Regions from separate parts of the Streptomyces sp. NPDC031426 genome, predicted to be linked through region 2. Evidence: riboswitches for the same ligand, from Rfam matches in the RefSeq annotation. Region 2 holds a riboswitch; the other holds the start of a gene.
What was found. Region 2 has a riboswitch for magnesium ahead of ACZ5NH_RS44120 (NRAMP family divalent metal transporter). Riboswitches for the same ligand answer to the same signal wherever they lie in the genome.
Positions count from the first base shown of each region.

Region 1: it holds a riboswitch for magnesium, as region 2 does, so the genes downstream of both, ACZ5NH_RS02950 (magnesium transporter MgtE N-terminal domain-containing protein) here and ACZ5NH_RS44120 (NRAMP family divalent metal transporter) in region 2, are expected to answer to the same signal.

Region 1 is NZ_JBVIJE010000001.1:605,570-613,004, reverse strand. Features, by position in the region: gene ACZ5NH_RS02960 (hypothetical protein) at 1-176, opposite strand, end outside; gene ACZ5NH_RS02955 (NRAMP family divalent metal transporter) at 346-1,638, opposite strand; gene ACZ5NH_RS02950 (magnesium transporter MgtE N-terminal domain-containing protein) at 1,635-2,981, opposite strand; M-box (ykoK) riboswitch at 3,328-3,499, opposite strand; gene ACZ5NH_RS02945 (hypothetical protein) at 3,609-3,881, opposite strand; partial or broken gene ACZ5NH_RS02940 (NRAMP family divalent metal transporter) at 4,151-5,329, shown strand; gene ACZ5NH_RS02935 (hypothetical protein) at 5,457-5,885, shown strand; gene ACZ5NH_RS02930 (HutD/Ves family protein) at 6,025-6,597, shown strand; gene ACZ5NH_RS02925 (helix-turn-helix domain-containing protein) at 6,777-7,435, opposite strand, start outside.
Region 2 is NZ_JBVIJE010000058.1:7,508-14,942, reverse strand. Features, by position in the region: gene ACZ5NH_RS44125 (hypothetical protein) at 72-344, opposite strand; M-box (ykoK) riboswitch at 571-753, shown strand; gene ACZ5NH_RS44120 (NRAMP family divalent metal transporter) at 1,064-2,704, shown strand; gene ACZ5NH_RS44115 (MgtC/SapB family protein) at 2,739-3,467, shown strand; gene ACZ5NH_RS44110 (hypothetical protein) at 3,553-3,999, shown strand; partial or broken gene ACZ5NH_RS44105 (CorA family divalent cation transporter) at 4,072-4,617, shown strand; gene ACZ5NH_RS44100 (zinc ribbon domain-containing protein) at 4,728-5,228, shown strand; gene ACZ5NH_RS44095 (transposase) at 5,269-5,871, opposite strand; partial or broken gene ACZ5NH_RS44090 (transposase) at 6,647-6,925, opposite strand; gene ACZ5NH_RS44085 (RNA-guided endonuclease InsQ/TnpB family protein) at 7,027-7,435, opposite strand, start outside.

The sequences.
Region 1 (7,435 bases), on a different contig from region 2:
GTCAGCGGGCAGCGAGGCGGTGAAGCCACCCCGTGGGTCACGTCGATCGGCCGGTACCAATGCAATGCACGCAGTCGCTGTTCTCGATCGCGGCGCGCGCGTGCGGCTCGCTCGCCCCGCCGTTCGGTCAGGCGTGCCCAGCCGTCCCAGTCGTCCTCGCCGAGGCCGTCCTCGATCGACCAGATCGGAAAGCGGTCGATCAGCTCCTCGTAGCGGTCGATGAGTTCGTCGCTGGGTCAGTGCCTCGCCCGCGACGAGTGGCGATCCAGGCGGACCAGGGCAGTACGTGCCGGGCAGGGGCCGTACTTCTTCACGGCGGGCCTTCTTCTCAGGCGGGGACCGGGGTCAGCCGAGGCCGAACCAGCCGAGGACGGTCTGGACGAGCAGGATGGTGGACATGCCCGCGACGCCGACGACCACGGCGGTGGCGCCGATCCGGTAGCGGGGGCCGTTGGCCGCCGCGCCGAGCACGGAGCGGCGGTTGGTGAGGACCAGGAGGTAGACCAGCACGACGGGGCTGATCAGGCCCTGGAGGACCTGGGTGCCGATGAGCAGCTGGATGACGTTCACCGGGGTCATGGCGACCACCGCGCCGAGCACGATCTGGACGGTGAACAGGCCCAGGAAGAGCGGTGCGTCGCGGAAGCTACGGGACACGGAGCGTTCCACTCCGGCGGCCTCGCCGACGGCGTAGCTGGCGGAGAGCGGGACGACGGCACCGGCGAGCGCGGAGGCACCGATCAGGCCCACGGCGAAGAGGAGTTCGGCGTTCTGACCGGCGACCGGTTTGAGGGCCTCGGCGGCCTGGGCGGCTGAGTCCAGCGGGCCGGTGCCGCCGATCGCGGCAGCGGTGGCGATGATGATCGTCAGGCTGATGAGGCAGGCGAACACCGCACCGATCACGGCGTCCAGCTTGATGAGCCGGTAGTCCTCGGGCTTGGCGCCCCGGTCGACGACGCCTGCCGCGGCGTAGAACTGCATGTACGGGCTGACGGTCGTGCCGATCAGGGCGACGGCGAGCAGGATGAAGCTCTTGTTGGGCTCGATGTGCGGGACGACGAGGTGCTTGCCGACCTCGCCCCAGTGGGGGTGGCCGAGGATCATCGCGATGGGGTAGGCGAAGAACGCCAGCGACATGATGAGGAAGATGCGTTCGGCCCACCGGTAGGAGCCGAACAGTACCAGCGACCAGAGCAGGATCGCGGCGGGCGGGATGACCGCCCACTTGGGTACGCCGAGGAGCTCGAAGGCGGCGCCGATGCCGGCGAACTCGCTGACGACCAGGCCGGTGTTGGCCAGCAACAGGCAGAAGACGGCGAGGGCGGTCAGCCGGAGGCTGAACTGTTCGCGGATCAGCGCCCCCAGGCCCTTGCCGGTGTGGGCGCCGAGGCGTACGGCCATCTCCTGGACCATGACCAGGGCGACGGTGACCAGCACCATGAAGAACAGCGTGCCGTAGGCGAATTGGGAGCCCGCAGAGGCGTAGGTGGCGATGCCTGCGGCGTCGTTGCCGGCATTCGCGGCGACCAGGCCGGGACCGGCGATGGCAGCGACCATCGCGAGACGGCCCAGGCCCCGCCGCCGCGTGGCGGGGGCGGCGGGGGACGCGGCCGAAGTGGTGTCCAGGTCGCCGGTCACTGCAGAAACCTCCGGAAGTGCAGACGCCCGCGCTCGGGCAGCAGATGGTCGAGCAGGTCATCGGCAAGGATCCGGCCGAGCGGGCGGTCGGTGTCGTCCACCACCAGAAGTGAGGAGGCGCGGGAGGCGACCAGCTGGTCAGCGGCCTCGCCGAGGGGAGTGTCGGGGCGGACGGTCACCGGAGGGCCGAACTGGGATCGCCAGGTCACCAGGTCGGCCATCAGGGTGGTGTCCTCGGCGACGGCCAGGTCGAACAGGGGCAGGTCGCACAGCAGCCGGCCGTTGTCGTCCACGACGGCGATCGCGTCGATCTCGGTGCGGTGCTCGGCCTGTTCCGCCAGCTGCGCCCGCACCTTGGCGACGGTCTCGTCCGGGCGGGCGATGATCAGCAGGGTGGTCATGGCACCGCCGGCGGTGCCCTCGCGGTGGGTCAGCAGCCTTCGCAGCTCCGCGGCCTCCCCGCTCGGCATGCGGGACAGCAGGGCCTCGCGCTCCTCGCGGGTGAGGTCGCGCAGGGCGTCGGTAGCCTCGTCCGGCTCCATCTCGTCCAGCAGGCGGGCGGCGTGTTCCGGCTGGGCCTCGCGCAGCAGGTTCTCCAACTCGTGCGGTTCCATCTCCTCCAGCGCGTCGGCGGCCTGCTCCGGCTCCAGCCAGCCCAGCAGCTGCTGGCGTTCGTCGCGGCCGAGGTCCTCGAGGATGTCGGCGAGGTCAGCCGGGCGCAGCCGCTGCAGGGCGGCCCGGGAGGCGCGCAGCCGGACCTCCGGCGGGCCCTCGGTGGCCTGTTCGGCGAACGGTGCCACGGCCTGCCAGTCCAGCACCCGCTCCGGGGTCGGCCGGGCCTGCCGGCGCCGCGGGCCGAGCCGACGCAGCAGGGTCGGCAGGGAGACGTCCACGCCGACCAGCACGACCTGGCCGACCAGGGGCGCGAGGTACAGGTCGGCGGCCCGGGTGACCTGGACGCCGTCCACGTCCACGAGCTGGTGGTCAAGGATGTCCTTGGCCAGCAGCACCTCGCCGGGGCGGCGGGAGAAGTCGCGCAGGTCGACGCGGGCGGTGCGCAGCTGTACGTGGCCTGCCTGCACCTTGCCGATCGCGTCCGAGGCCACGAAGGTCTGTCGGCGGCCGATGCGCAGGATCAGCCCGGTGACCGGCGGGTACGGCTCCGTGCCGTACAGCCGGGCGACCACGTCGACGACGCGGCCGACCTCCTCGTCCGCCTGGTTGGTGACCGGTCCACCGATCAGGCCGGCCAGCGAGACGAGGGAGGCGCGGACGGTTTTGGTGGCGGTGGCACGGCGTTCGAGGTGGACCCGGCGGTTGCGGAACCGAGCCTTGGTGGACATGAGCAGAGTGTGAGCAGCCAAGGTGAACACCTCCTTGCCCCGCCACGACGGGGCAACGGGCGGCCCTCGGCGGTGCTCTTCCTCCCCGTACCGGCCGGTGACCAGGTATTGCCAGGGCATACGTCGGCACGCCTGGACAAGCCGGTGCGCAGGCCGGACCACCGGGAACGAGCCGGACGGGTCAGGAAGGAACGAGCTACCGCGGGCCGCGGAAGGACGGCGCGGACAACACGAAGAGGGGCCGACTATGGCCCGGACTACTGTCCATGTCGCCTCCTCCCGGTCACGGCCGCGCACGAGGTGTCGCGGTCTTGCGGCAAGGGGCAGCCGGAGCACGCTCGGTTCCGGCACACCCCAACTCGTCAGAGCTTTGGCACTCCACGGCGTGATCCCCGTACGGGGAAGCCACTTGGGGTCACCCCTTGGGCCGGGGAGACCTGTCCTGATCCGGAGCGTCTCTCGACGGGTGGGATCAGTGGCCTGTGTCCGTGAAGACGCCTCACCGAACGAGGTGTCTGTTCAAACCGCCTAAAGCCTACGCCCGCCCTCACCCGCTTCCCTAATCCATGACCGGTCTTTGACCGAGGGCGGCCGACGGCAGGCCGTCACCGGCGTTGTCCGCCACGGTCATCTGTCGCCGGAGTGTCCTGGCGAGAAGCTGGCCGCCATCCACCCATGTACGACGGCCACGGGCAGGCGCCCGTCCGCGGCGATGATGTCCTCGGGTACGCCGGTGATCCAGGCGGCGAGTGCGGCCCTGCGCAGGTCGGCGGCGCGGGTGGCGAGCCCGGCACGATAGGCGTCCGCGGAGCCCACGGTCAGCTTCGGGGCGTCCTCGGCCAGCTGCCGGGCGGCGTGGCGCACAGCGCCGTGCGCGCACCGGATGTCGACGTCGCTCATGCCGCCGTGGTCTCACGTTCCCCGACGAGGCACGTGTCGTCCAAGTGGCACTGCAGATCGCGCACGACCGACCCTGACCGGCAAAGGCAAGTACGCATCCTCGCTGCGGCACGCGGTAACCACCACCTCCCTGCGCGGCACCCCAGCCGCGCCATGTCCACGGGCACTCCTGCGCCCGGTGGTGATGCTGTCTGCGCGTTCGGCGTGCGGGGGTGACGGCTGCTGCGTGCCCCCGGCCTCCCCCGAACCCGGGGGCCGTGGAGGCCACCATGACCGACACCACCGTGACCACGGTCGTCGCGCCACGCGTGGCGGTACTCGACGACGCGCACATCGGCGACATCCAGGGCGCGCTGGGCACCATCCGCTTGGACGACCACGACGAGCGCCGGGGTCTGTCGGCCAAGCCGGCCAGAACTACCGCACCCACCTTCGATGGACCCTGCTCCTGCTGGTGCCCGTGCTGTACATCAACCAAGACGTGGTGCTGCGCCTCGGCGCGGTCACCGGTGTCGGCCACCCGGCTGAGCCTGGAGCGGTTCGGGAAGTTCTGGGGCGCGTTCAGCGTGATCGACCTGTTCCTGCTCAACGCGCCCACTCTGGTGACCGAGTTCATCGGGATCACGCTGTCCGCCGGCTACCTGGGCCGGCCCAGGGCGGTGGTGGTGGTGGTGCTGGCCCCATGATCATCATCACGTCGGCAGTCACCGGATCCTTCCGCCGCTTCGAGCGGGTGGTGACGACGCTGTGCGCGGCGTCGCTGCTGTGGGTGCCGATCTACTTCATGGTCACCCGCCCGCCTCGCAGATGGCCGCCGACTTCATCACCCCGAACCTGCCGCGCGGCTCCGGGCACCTGTCCACGGTGACGCCGCTGATCATCGGCATCGTCGTCGTGGTCATCGGCGCTGCCGCGATGACGGGCTCACGGCCGCCGCGTTCTCGGGGACGCACGGCTTCGGCCAGGTCCCCGACACCGCCGGGATGGCGCACGGCCTCGAGGCCAAGGCAGGCAAGCTGGCCGGGGTGCTGTTCGCGATCGCGCTGCTGGACGCCTCGATCATCGGCGCGTTCGCCGTGCCGCTGTCGACCGCGTACGCGATCGGTGACGTGCTGGGCATGAAGCACTCCCTGCACCGGGGTGTCGGCGGCGCGAAGGGTTTCTACGCCGTCTACGCCGGGCTCGTTGCCGCCGCGGCCACGATCGTGATGATCCCGGGCTCGCCGCTGGACCTGCTGACCGAGGGCGTGCAGACCCTCATCGGCGTGCTGCTGCCGTCCGCGAGCGTGTTCCTTTTGCTGCTGTGCAAGGACAAACAGGTTCTGGGACCGTGGGTCAACGGCCCGAAGGCCAACGCCTTCACTGCGGCGGCGGTGGGGGTGCTGGTCATGCTGTTGGTGATCCTGCCCGCCTCCGTCCTGTACCCGGACATCAGCGCGGACGCGATCAGGAAATCTGGGCGGAGGGGTGATCCTGCACGACGGCGCCGGCGTGCGCTGACTGAACACGGCTGCCACCCTGTGGTGTTCGGCGGCGGTCGGCGTACTGGCCGCCCCCGGACGGCTCACCCTGGCCGTGCTCGGCACCCTGACCGTGCTCGGCATCCACATGCTGCTGCGCCCGGCCGGACGCCTGCCGGACCGGCCCCCGGCCGCCGGCAGCGACCCGGACACCCAGGTACCGGCCGGCGTGCACCTGCGCTGCGAGCGCAGGTCCCAGACCCACACCCGGGCCCTGCTCGCCCAGGCCCTGACCGACTCCGGGCTGACCGCGACCGGTCTGCGGGCTCGCCGCGAGCGCGAGGACACCACCAGCGTCCGCGCCGCCGTCACGGTCAGCGGCGACGCGGCTGCCGCGCTGGAGCAGGTCCTCTCCCGTCTCTCACTGGAGCCCGGGGTGCACGACCTGCGCTGGCACCCGCCTCGCCCGGTTCCTCCCCGACGAGGCGGACAAGTCGCTTGCGCCGACTGGCCTGCCTGCGTTCCGGCTCCCGCGAGGCGTTGAAGGCCGTCGCGTACAGTGCGGTGCCGAAGGCCCCACGCTCCGGGTTCGCAGTTCGCCCCACCGGGTCCTCTTCGTCTTGTCCGCAGCCGAGCCGGGCGGAACGGCTCTGGGTGGCCATCCCATCGGGGAAGGAAAGCACATGGCAGTGCAGGTTCTGCGGGCTGAGGAGAGGGCCCCCACGCCGTGGAAGAACGGCGGAGGTGTCACCTCCGAGGTGGCCGTTCACCCCGAGGGAGCGGGGACGAGCGATTTCGTCTGGCGCGTCAGCATTGCCGATGTCGCGCAAAGCGGTCCGTTTTCCATCTTCGAGGGCGTGGACAGGATCATCACCGTCGTCGAAGGTCTCGGCATGGCCCTGACGGTCGACGGCGACCGGCGCGTGATGACCGCCCCGTACGAGCCGTTCACCTTCTCCGGTGACTGCGAGACACAATGCGAGCTGCTCGGCGGGCCGATCGTCGACTTCAACGTCATGGTGCGGCGCGCCGATGCGACGGCACGGGTCCAGATCGCGCGCGACCGCGTCGCGGTGCGGCCGGAAGCCGGAACGTGCGTGCTCGCAGTGGTCCTTCAAGGGTCGGTCGTCCTCGGCGGGACGTCCGTCCGCCTCGACCGCTTGGATGCCGCGCTGTTCGCCGAGGGTGACGCCGCCGACATCGACGTGGCCGGGGTTCTCGCCCTGGTCACTGTCGACGACTGCGGCTCAGACTGATCCGGCGTGCCCCGTTTGCCCCGGGTGCCCCGCCATGTTCATCGCCCTGGCCTCCCCTTGAGCGGCTCACGAAGTGACGACCCGGCGGGTGGATCTCGACCGTAGGGCGGCCACCCGGGCAGCGCCATCGTAGGAGCTCCAGGTCTGGGTGAGCACCGCGGTTCCGAGCCGGGAAGAGATCAGGTCGGGTTCGCGAGAATGGCGCTCGTCACCTGTCCCCGGACGAAGTCCTGGGCGTCGTGCGGGGAGGCGGCCATGCGCTCCGAGCGAAAGGCAGTCGGCGTGCGGCCCGTCATCGCCTTGAACACGCGGTCGAAGTGAGGCTGATCGTGGTACCCGGCTTGCGTCGCGGCGTCGGCCCAGCTGGCACCGGCCTCTTTCAGGTGTAGAGCCGCCTGCAGCCGCATCACCTGCGCCGCCCCCTTCGGCGTCAGCCCTGTGTAACAGCGGAAGCGCCGTTCGAGGTGGCGACGGCTCCAGCCGATCTGTGCCGCGAGTTCCTCGACCCGTACCCGTCCACTGGTCCCCTGTATCTGGCGCCAGGCCCAGACCACCTCGGGGCTGACAGCAGGGCCTGCGTCGAGTGCAGCGCGCAGCACGCGGTCCAACACGGCGAAGCGGCTGTGCCAGTCCGGTACCTGCGCCAGCCGGGCGGGCAGGTCTGCCCAGGGCCGGCGACAGAGGTCCTCGGGAGGAACGGACAGCTCAGCCCATTCGGACATGGGCACTCCGAACAGCCGGTAGGCGGCGAGGGGGCTGAGCAGGACGGTCACCCCATGGATGAGGCCGGTGTGCTCGCCGATCGCGCCCCTCGTCCGGATGCCACCGGCCAACGAGG
Region 2 (7,435 bases):
TCCCTAATCCATGACCTGCCCTTGACCGAGGGCTGTCGAATACAGGCCGCCACCGGAGCTGTCCGCCACGGTCACCTGTCACCGGAGTGTCCTGGCGAGAACCTGGCCGCCACCCACCCATGCACGACGGCGACGGGTAGGCGCCCGTCAGCGGCGATGATGTCCTCGGGTATGCCGGTGATCCAGGCGGCGAGCGCGGCTCTGCGCAGGTCGGCGGTGCGGGTGGCGAGCCCGGCACGAAAGGCATCCGCGGAGCCCGCGGTCAGTTTCGGGGCGTCCTCGGCCAGCTGCCGGGCGGCTTGGCGCACCGCGCGGCGCGCGCACCGGATGTCGAGGTCGCTCATGCCGCCGTAGTCTCCCCTTCCTCCGACGAGGCACGTGTCGTCCAAGTGTCACTGTAGATAGCGCACGGGGGGCCCTGACCGGCGAAGGAAGCACGCATGCTCGCTGAAGCACGCATCCTCGCTGGGGCATCGGCGCTTCGTGAGAATGCGGTCAGTGTGCCGTCAAGGCTCCGTAAATCAGGTGAGCGGCACCCTCGGCGCGGGCGTAGCCTTGTGGAGGTTTGAAGAGGCACCTCGTTCGGTGAGGCGTCTTCACGGACACAGGCCACTGACCCCACGACGTCGAGAGACGCCCAGGTTCAGGACACCTCTCCCCGGCCTAAGGGGTGAGGCCAAGTGGCTTCCCACCCGGTTCAACGGTTGGGATTACGCCGTGGAGTGCCAAAGCTCTGACGAGTTGGGGTGAGCCGCCCGCTTGGGCCGGCCGCTCCTTGCCGAGTCGATGACGACGCTGTTCACGGGCGTCTCCGGCCGGAAGGAGGCGAGAGACATGGAATGCAGTAGTCCGGGCCGAAGTAGGCCCCGCACCCGCTTGTCCTCGCATTCTTCCGGCACGCGGTAACCACCACCTTCCCTGCGCGGCACCACGGTCGCGCCATGTCCACGGGCGCTCCTGCGCCCGGTGGTGATGCTGTCCTGCGCGCATTCGGCGTGCAGGGGGTGATGGCTGCCGCGTGCCCCCGACCTCCCCCGGACCGGGGGACCAGGGAGGCACCACCATGACCGACACCATCGTGACCACGGTCGCCGCGCCCCGCGCGGCGGTACTCGACGACGCGCACCTCGGCGACATCCAGGGCGCGCTGGGCACCATCCGCCTGGACGACCATGGCGAGCGCCGGGGTCTGTCGGCGAAGCTGAAGACGCTGCTGGCGATCGTCGGCCCCGGCCTGATCGTGATGGTCGGCGACAACGACGCCGGCGCCTTCGCCACCTACGGCCAAGCCGGCCAGAACTACGGCACCCACCTGCTGTGGGCCCTGCTCCTGCTGGTGCCCGTGCTGTACATCAACCAGGAGATGGTGCTGCGCCTCGGCGCGGTCACCGGTGTCGGCCACGCCCGGCTGATCCTGGAGCGGTTCGGGAAGTTCTGGGGCGCGTTCAGCGTCATCGACCTGTTCCTGCTCAACGCGCTCACCCTGGTGACCGAGTTCATCGGCATCACGCTGTCCGCCGGCTACCTGGGCCTGCCCAAGGCGGCGGCGGTGGTGCTGGCCGCCGTGATCATCATCGCGTCGGCGTTCACCGGATCCTTCCGCCGCTTCGAGCGGGTGGCGATGACGCTGTGCGCGGCCTCGCTGCTGCTGGTGCCGATCTACTTCATGGTGCATCCGCACGTCTCGCAGATGGCCGCCGACTTCGTCACCCCGAACCTGCCCGGCGGCTCCGGCCAGCTGTCGACAGTGATGCTGCTGATCATCGGCATCGTCGGTACGACGGTTGCGCCCTGGCAGCTGTTCTTCCAGCAGTCGTACGTGATCGACAAGCGGATCACCCCGCGGTTCATGCGCTACGAGAAGGTCGACCTGTGGATCGGCATCGTCATCGTCGTCATCGGCGCTGCCGCGATGATGGCCTTCACCGCCGCCGCGTTCTCGGGGACGCACGGCTTCGGCCAGTTCACCGACACCGCCGGGATAGCGCACGGCCTTGAGACCAAGGCAGGCAAGCTGGCTGGGGTGCTGTTCGCGATCGCGCTGCTGGACGCCTCGATCATCGGCGCGTTCGCCGTGTCGCTGTCGACCGCGTACGCGATCGGTGACGTGCTGGGCATGAAGCACTCCCTGCACCGGGGGGTGGGCGGCGCGAAGGGCTTCTACGCCGTCTACGCCGGGCTGGTCGCCGCTGCGGCGACGATCGTGCTCATTCCCGGCTCGCCGCTGGGCTTGCTGACCGAGGGCGTGCAGACCCTGGCCGGCGTGCTGCTGCCGTCCGCGAGCGTGTTCTTGCTGCTGCTGTGCAACGACAAGCAGGTCCTCGGCCCGTGGGTGAACGGCCCGAAGACCAACGCCTTCACCGCCGCCGTGGTCGGGGTGCTGGTCATGCTGTCGGTGATCCTGACCGCCTCGGTCCTGTTCCCGGACATCAGCGCGGACGTGATCGTCGACATCATGGCCGCCTGCGGGGTCGCCGGGGTGCTCGCCGCCGGGTACGCCTTCACCCGGCGGCGTACGGCCACCAAGGAGGACCCGATCGACCGCACCGGCCGGGACGCCTGGCGGATGCCGCCGCTGGAGAGCCTCACCCCGGTCGTGATGTCCAGCGGCAAGAAGATCGGCATGGGCGCGCTGCGCAGCTACCTGCTGGTCTCCATGATCCTCGTGATCATCAAGATCGTGCAGGTCGCGGTCGGCCAGTAAGTCACCAACCACCGCACCTTGAAGGAGGTGTGCCATGCACGCCCTAACCACGACCGACTTCCTGATCAGGCTCGCCACCGGCGCGACCTGCGGCGCACTGATCGGCGTCGAGCGGCAGTGGCGGGCACGCATGGCGGGCATGCGCACCAATGCCCTGGTCGCCACCGGCGCCACGCTGTTCGTGCTGTACAGCGTGGCGGTGGACGACGCCGGCAGCCCGACGCGGGTCGCCTCCTACGTCGTCTCCGGGATCGGCTTCCTGGGCGGCGGGGTGATCCTGCGCGACGGCGCCGGCGTGCGCGGACTGAACACGACAGCCACCCTGTGGTGCTCGGCGGCGGTCGGCGTCCTGGCCGCCTCCGGACGGCTCGCCCTGGCCGCGCTCGGCATCCACGTGCTGCTGCGCCCGGCCGGACGCCTGCTGGACCGGGCACCGGCCTCAGGCAGCGACCCGGACGCCCACGTGCGGGCCAGCGTGCACCTGCGCTGCGAGCGCGGGTCCGAGACCCAGATCCGGGCCCTGCTCGCGCAGGCCCTGACCGCCTCCGGGCTGACCGCGACCGGTCTGCGGGCCCGCCGCGAAGGCGAGGACACCACCAGCGTCCGCGCCGCCGTCACCGTCAGCGGCGATGCCGCCGCCGCGCTGGAGCAGGTCATCTCCCGTCTCTCACTGGAGCCCGGGGTGCACGACCTGCACTGGCACCTGGACGACGAGGAGGACGACGAACGGGCGCCCCGGTCAGGGCAGCGGGTGCTCGCCTGACACCCCGAGCAGAGGGCCTGACGGCCCCAGGACAGCAGTCCGCTCGGCAGGACACGATGAAGAGGAAGACAGGGAGGTGTGCGTCATGCGGACGGTACCCCACCCCCGCACCGGGGAGGGCGCGGCGTTCCTCGGCGTGCTCACGCTCGTCGTACTGGAGACGGTCGCGGTCAACGCCGCCCCCACCCGCGACAAGCCGGTGGTCGGCGGCGCGCTGATGGGTGCCGCGACCGCGGCGTTCATCCTGGTCGCGGCCATGTGGCACCACCACCGGCAGGCCGAGCAACGCCCTCACAGGGTCGTGCCGGAGGACCTGGGGGCCGGGTTGTTCACCACTAGGTCCCTGGAGGGCTTCCCGATGGAGGCCGTCCGGCCGTTCCTACTCGGCCCGGACGCCCCGAGCCTGAACAGCCTCTACACGGCCTGGCTCCTCGCCACCCACGGTCATGACGCGGCGTGGATCGCACACCACCTCGACCTGCCCCCCGAGGTGATCCATCTACTGACTGACGCCGCCCGCCAGCGGCACTGACCACCGCCGTTCTCTCCTGACCGTTCACCACCCGCTGGCACACTGTCCGGACCCGGCGAAGGAGAGTCCCGCATGTCGATGGTCGGCAACCTGCGCAAAGTCGCCCGCCTGACGCGGCGGAGCCGCGGCCGCGTGGACCTCAGCCACCCGCCGCTCCCCGCTCGGCTCGGCGGTGGTCAACTGCGTGGTCTACGGCGACGGCGTCCGCCAGCCCGGAACGGACACCGTTGAGGAGGCCGTCCAGCAGGTACGCAAGCACGGCCACGACTTCGTGTGGCTTGGCCTGCACGAGCCGACCGAGACGGAGTTCGCCGAGCTCTTCGGCCTGCACCCGCTCGCCGTGGAGGACGCCGTACAGGCCCACCAGCGGCCCAAGTTGGAGAGTTACGGCGACGTACTGTTCGCGGTCTTCAAGACCGTCACCTACGTCGAGCACGAGCAGCTGACCGCCACCAGCGAGGTCGTCGACACCGGCGAGATCATGGTCTTCGCCAGCCCCGACTTCGTCGTCACCGTCCGCCACGGAAGCCACGGCTCCCTGGACCGTTGCGCGAGGACCTGGAGGCCAACCTCGAGCAGCTGGCGAAGGGCACGTCGGCCGTCCTGCACGCCATTGCAGGGAGCGGGCGCAGATCCGCAAGCACCAGCGCCGGGCCGCCCGCGCCCCCAAGGGCAGCGAGAAGAAGACAGCCGAGTACGCCAAGGTCGCCAAGCTCAAGGTACGCGAAGTGGACCGGCGCAAAGACTGGTGCGAGAAGACCAGCACCATGCTCGCCCGGTCGTACGGCCTGATCCGCTTCGAGAAGCTGAACATCAGGAGCATGACCCGCTCGGCGAAGGGAACCGTCGAGCAGCCCGGCAAGAACGTGCGCCAGAAGGCCGGTCTGAACCGGTGCATCCTCGCCCAGGGCTGGGGGCTCCTGCGTCGGCGCACCGAACAGAAGGCACCCGGCCGGGTCGAGGACGTCCCCGCCCCCTACACCTCCCTGCGGTGCAGTGCCTGCGGATGGATCGAGAAGAACTCGGGCAAGAGGCAAGCCGAGTTCGTCTGTGTGTCCTGCGGCTTCACCTGCAACGCGGACGAGAACGCAAGCCACAACGTCGCGGCAGGACAGGGTGGGAGTCCCCGCCCCCGGCGGTCAGCCGGTGCCGGAGGGGCGACAACGGCCACCGGCCGTTCGAGCGCCCGTGAACCTCAACCTGCCTGGGTTGGAATCCCTCTCTTTTAAGACTCCGTTGGGAAATCCGTAAACGGGTGTGGGCGGGCCTCTATGCGGCCAGGTCCAGTCGGGCCAGATGCGAGGTCCTGGTCTGGCCTAGTGGGGTTTCGGTGAGCCAGGCGTCGAGTCGGATGATGTTGATGGCGGTGGCGGCGAAGACGTGGCCGAGGTGGGTCTTGGGTAGGTCGGTGAAGCGGGTCCGGCGGATGCGGGTGCGCCGGACCGCCGGGGAGATCGTGCCCTCCACGCCGGCGCGGATGTTGTAACGCTGCTGCCACTCGTCGGTCAGCTGTTCACGGCGCCGCGCTTCCAGCGCCTCCTGCTGGTCTCGGGGAAGCAGGGTCAGGCTGCGGCCCCATCTGCCGTTCGCCGCCTTGGTGCACTTCTCGCGCACGGGGCAACTGCCGCAGTCTTGGGCGGTGAAGTGCACCCGCGCGACGGGAGTCCCGCTGCTCTTTCGCTGGTTCGGACCAGCTGGCGCTGATCTTGCCCTCAGGGCAGGTGACCTTGCGGGCCTGCCAGTCGACGGTGAAGGCGCTCTGCGTGAAGTGCTCGCCTTCGTGGTTCTCGTGACAGGTGTCCAGTCCGACCGGCCCCACCAGCTCGATCCCGTACTCGTTCCGGGCGGTGACGATGTGCGCGGCGGTGACATAGCCGGCGTCGACGTCGTGCTCGGCAGGCAGTAACTCCCGTGCGGCCAGGCCCTGATGGACGGTCTCGGTGACTTCGGTGTCGGCGACCGTCGCGTCCGTGGTGATCACCTGGGTGATCAGGTGCGGGGCGTCCGACTCGCAGGTCTCAGACAGGTGGGTCTTGTAACCACACCAGCCTGAGCCCCGCTTCACGCCGTAGCGGGCGTCGGGGTCATAGGGCGAGGAGAGCCGGCATCTGCCCGGCGGGAGGTCCTTGCCCTCCCGCCAGTGCACCCCCTCGCCATCGCGGTGGTACTGCTCCACCCAGGCCCGGCGCAGGACCTGGACAGCGGGGATCTCCCGCAGCCAGCCCGGAGAGCCAGGAGCGAAAGCGGCCTCAAGAATCGTGAAGCCGTCACGGCCTACCTGCTCGGCCCACTCCTGGCGCACGCTCTCCCCTTTGGGGAAGCGGTAGGAGTCGATCCGGGCACCGTATCGTCTCACCCAGTCCGCGGTGACCAGCGCGGACAGCCACTGCGGGGCCGCCGCCGACAGGGCCTCCAGGGCAGCCCGCAGAGTCTCGCCCACGAACTCCATCCGGTTCAACGTCCGCACCGCCGCGAGCACGTGGGTGGAGTCGGTCCGCTGACGGCCCCCCGCACGCAGCAGCCCGAGCCCGGAGATTCGCTCAAGGACCAAGTCCAGGACCTTCTCCTCCAGGCCGTGCTTGATCAACCGGGCACGGAAGTCGCAAAGAACGGAGAAGTCAAACCCCGGGTCGTCCAGCTCAAGACCGAGGAGGAACTTCCAGTCCATCCGGGCCCGGACCTGGTCAGCGGCCTGCCGGTCTGTGAGCCCTTCGGCATACTGCAGCACCGACACCAGCGCCAATGCCCCGGGCGAGACCGCCGGCCGCCCCTGTCCGGGAAACGCCTCGGCAAAGGACTCGTCCTCGAACAGCGGACCGAGCGCCTCACGAACACGGACCGCAAGCGTCCCCTTCGGGAACGAAGCCCGCACCACCCGCGCAGTCAGCTCCGGCACCCCGCGATCAGCCCGCGGCTCCAGCGACATCCAGCCCCACCCTCGATCGGCGACAGGCCGATCATGGCAGCCCGGCACACTCATCATCACCCGTTTACTCATCACCCGTTTACGGATTTCCCAACGGAGTCTTAAAAGAGGGGGATTCCAACCCAGGCAGGTTGAGGTTCACGGGCGCTCGAACGGCCGGTGGCCGTTGTCGCCCCTCCGGCACCGGCTGACCGCCGGGGGCGGGGACTCCCACCCTGTCCTGCCGCGACGTTGTGGCTTGCGTTCTCGTCCGCGTTGCAGGTGAAGCCGCAGGACACACAGACGAACTCGGCTTGGCTCTTGCGCGAGTTCTTCTCGATCCATCCGCATGCACTGCACCGCAGGGAGGTGTAGGGGGCGGGGACGTCCTCGACCCGGCCGGGTGCTTTCTGTTCGGTGCGCCGGCGCAGGAGTCCCCAGCCCTGGGCGAGGATGCACCGGTTCAGACCGGCCTTCTGGCGCACGTTCTTGCCGGGCTGCTCGACGGTTCCCTTCGCCGAGCGGGTCATG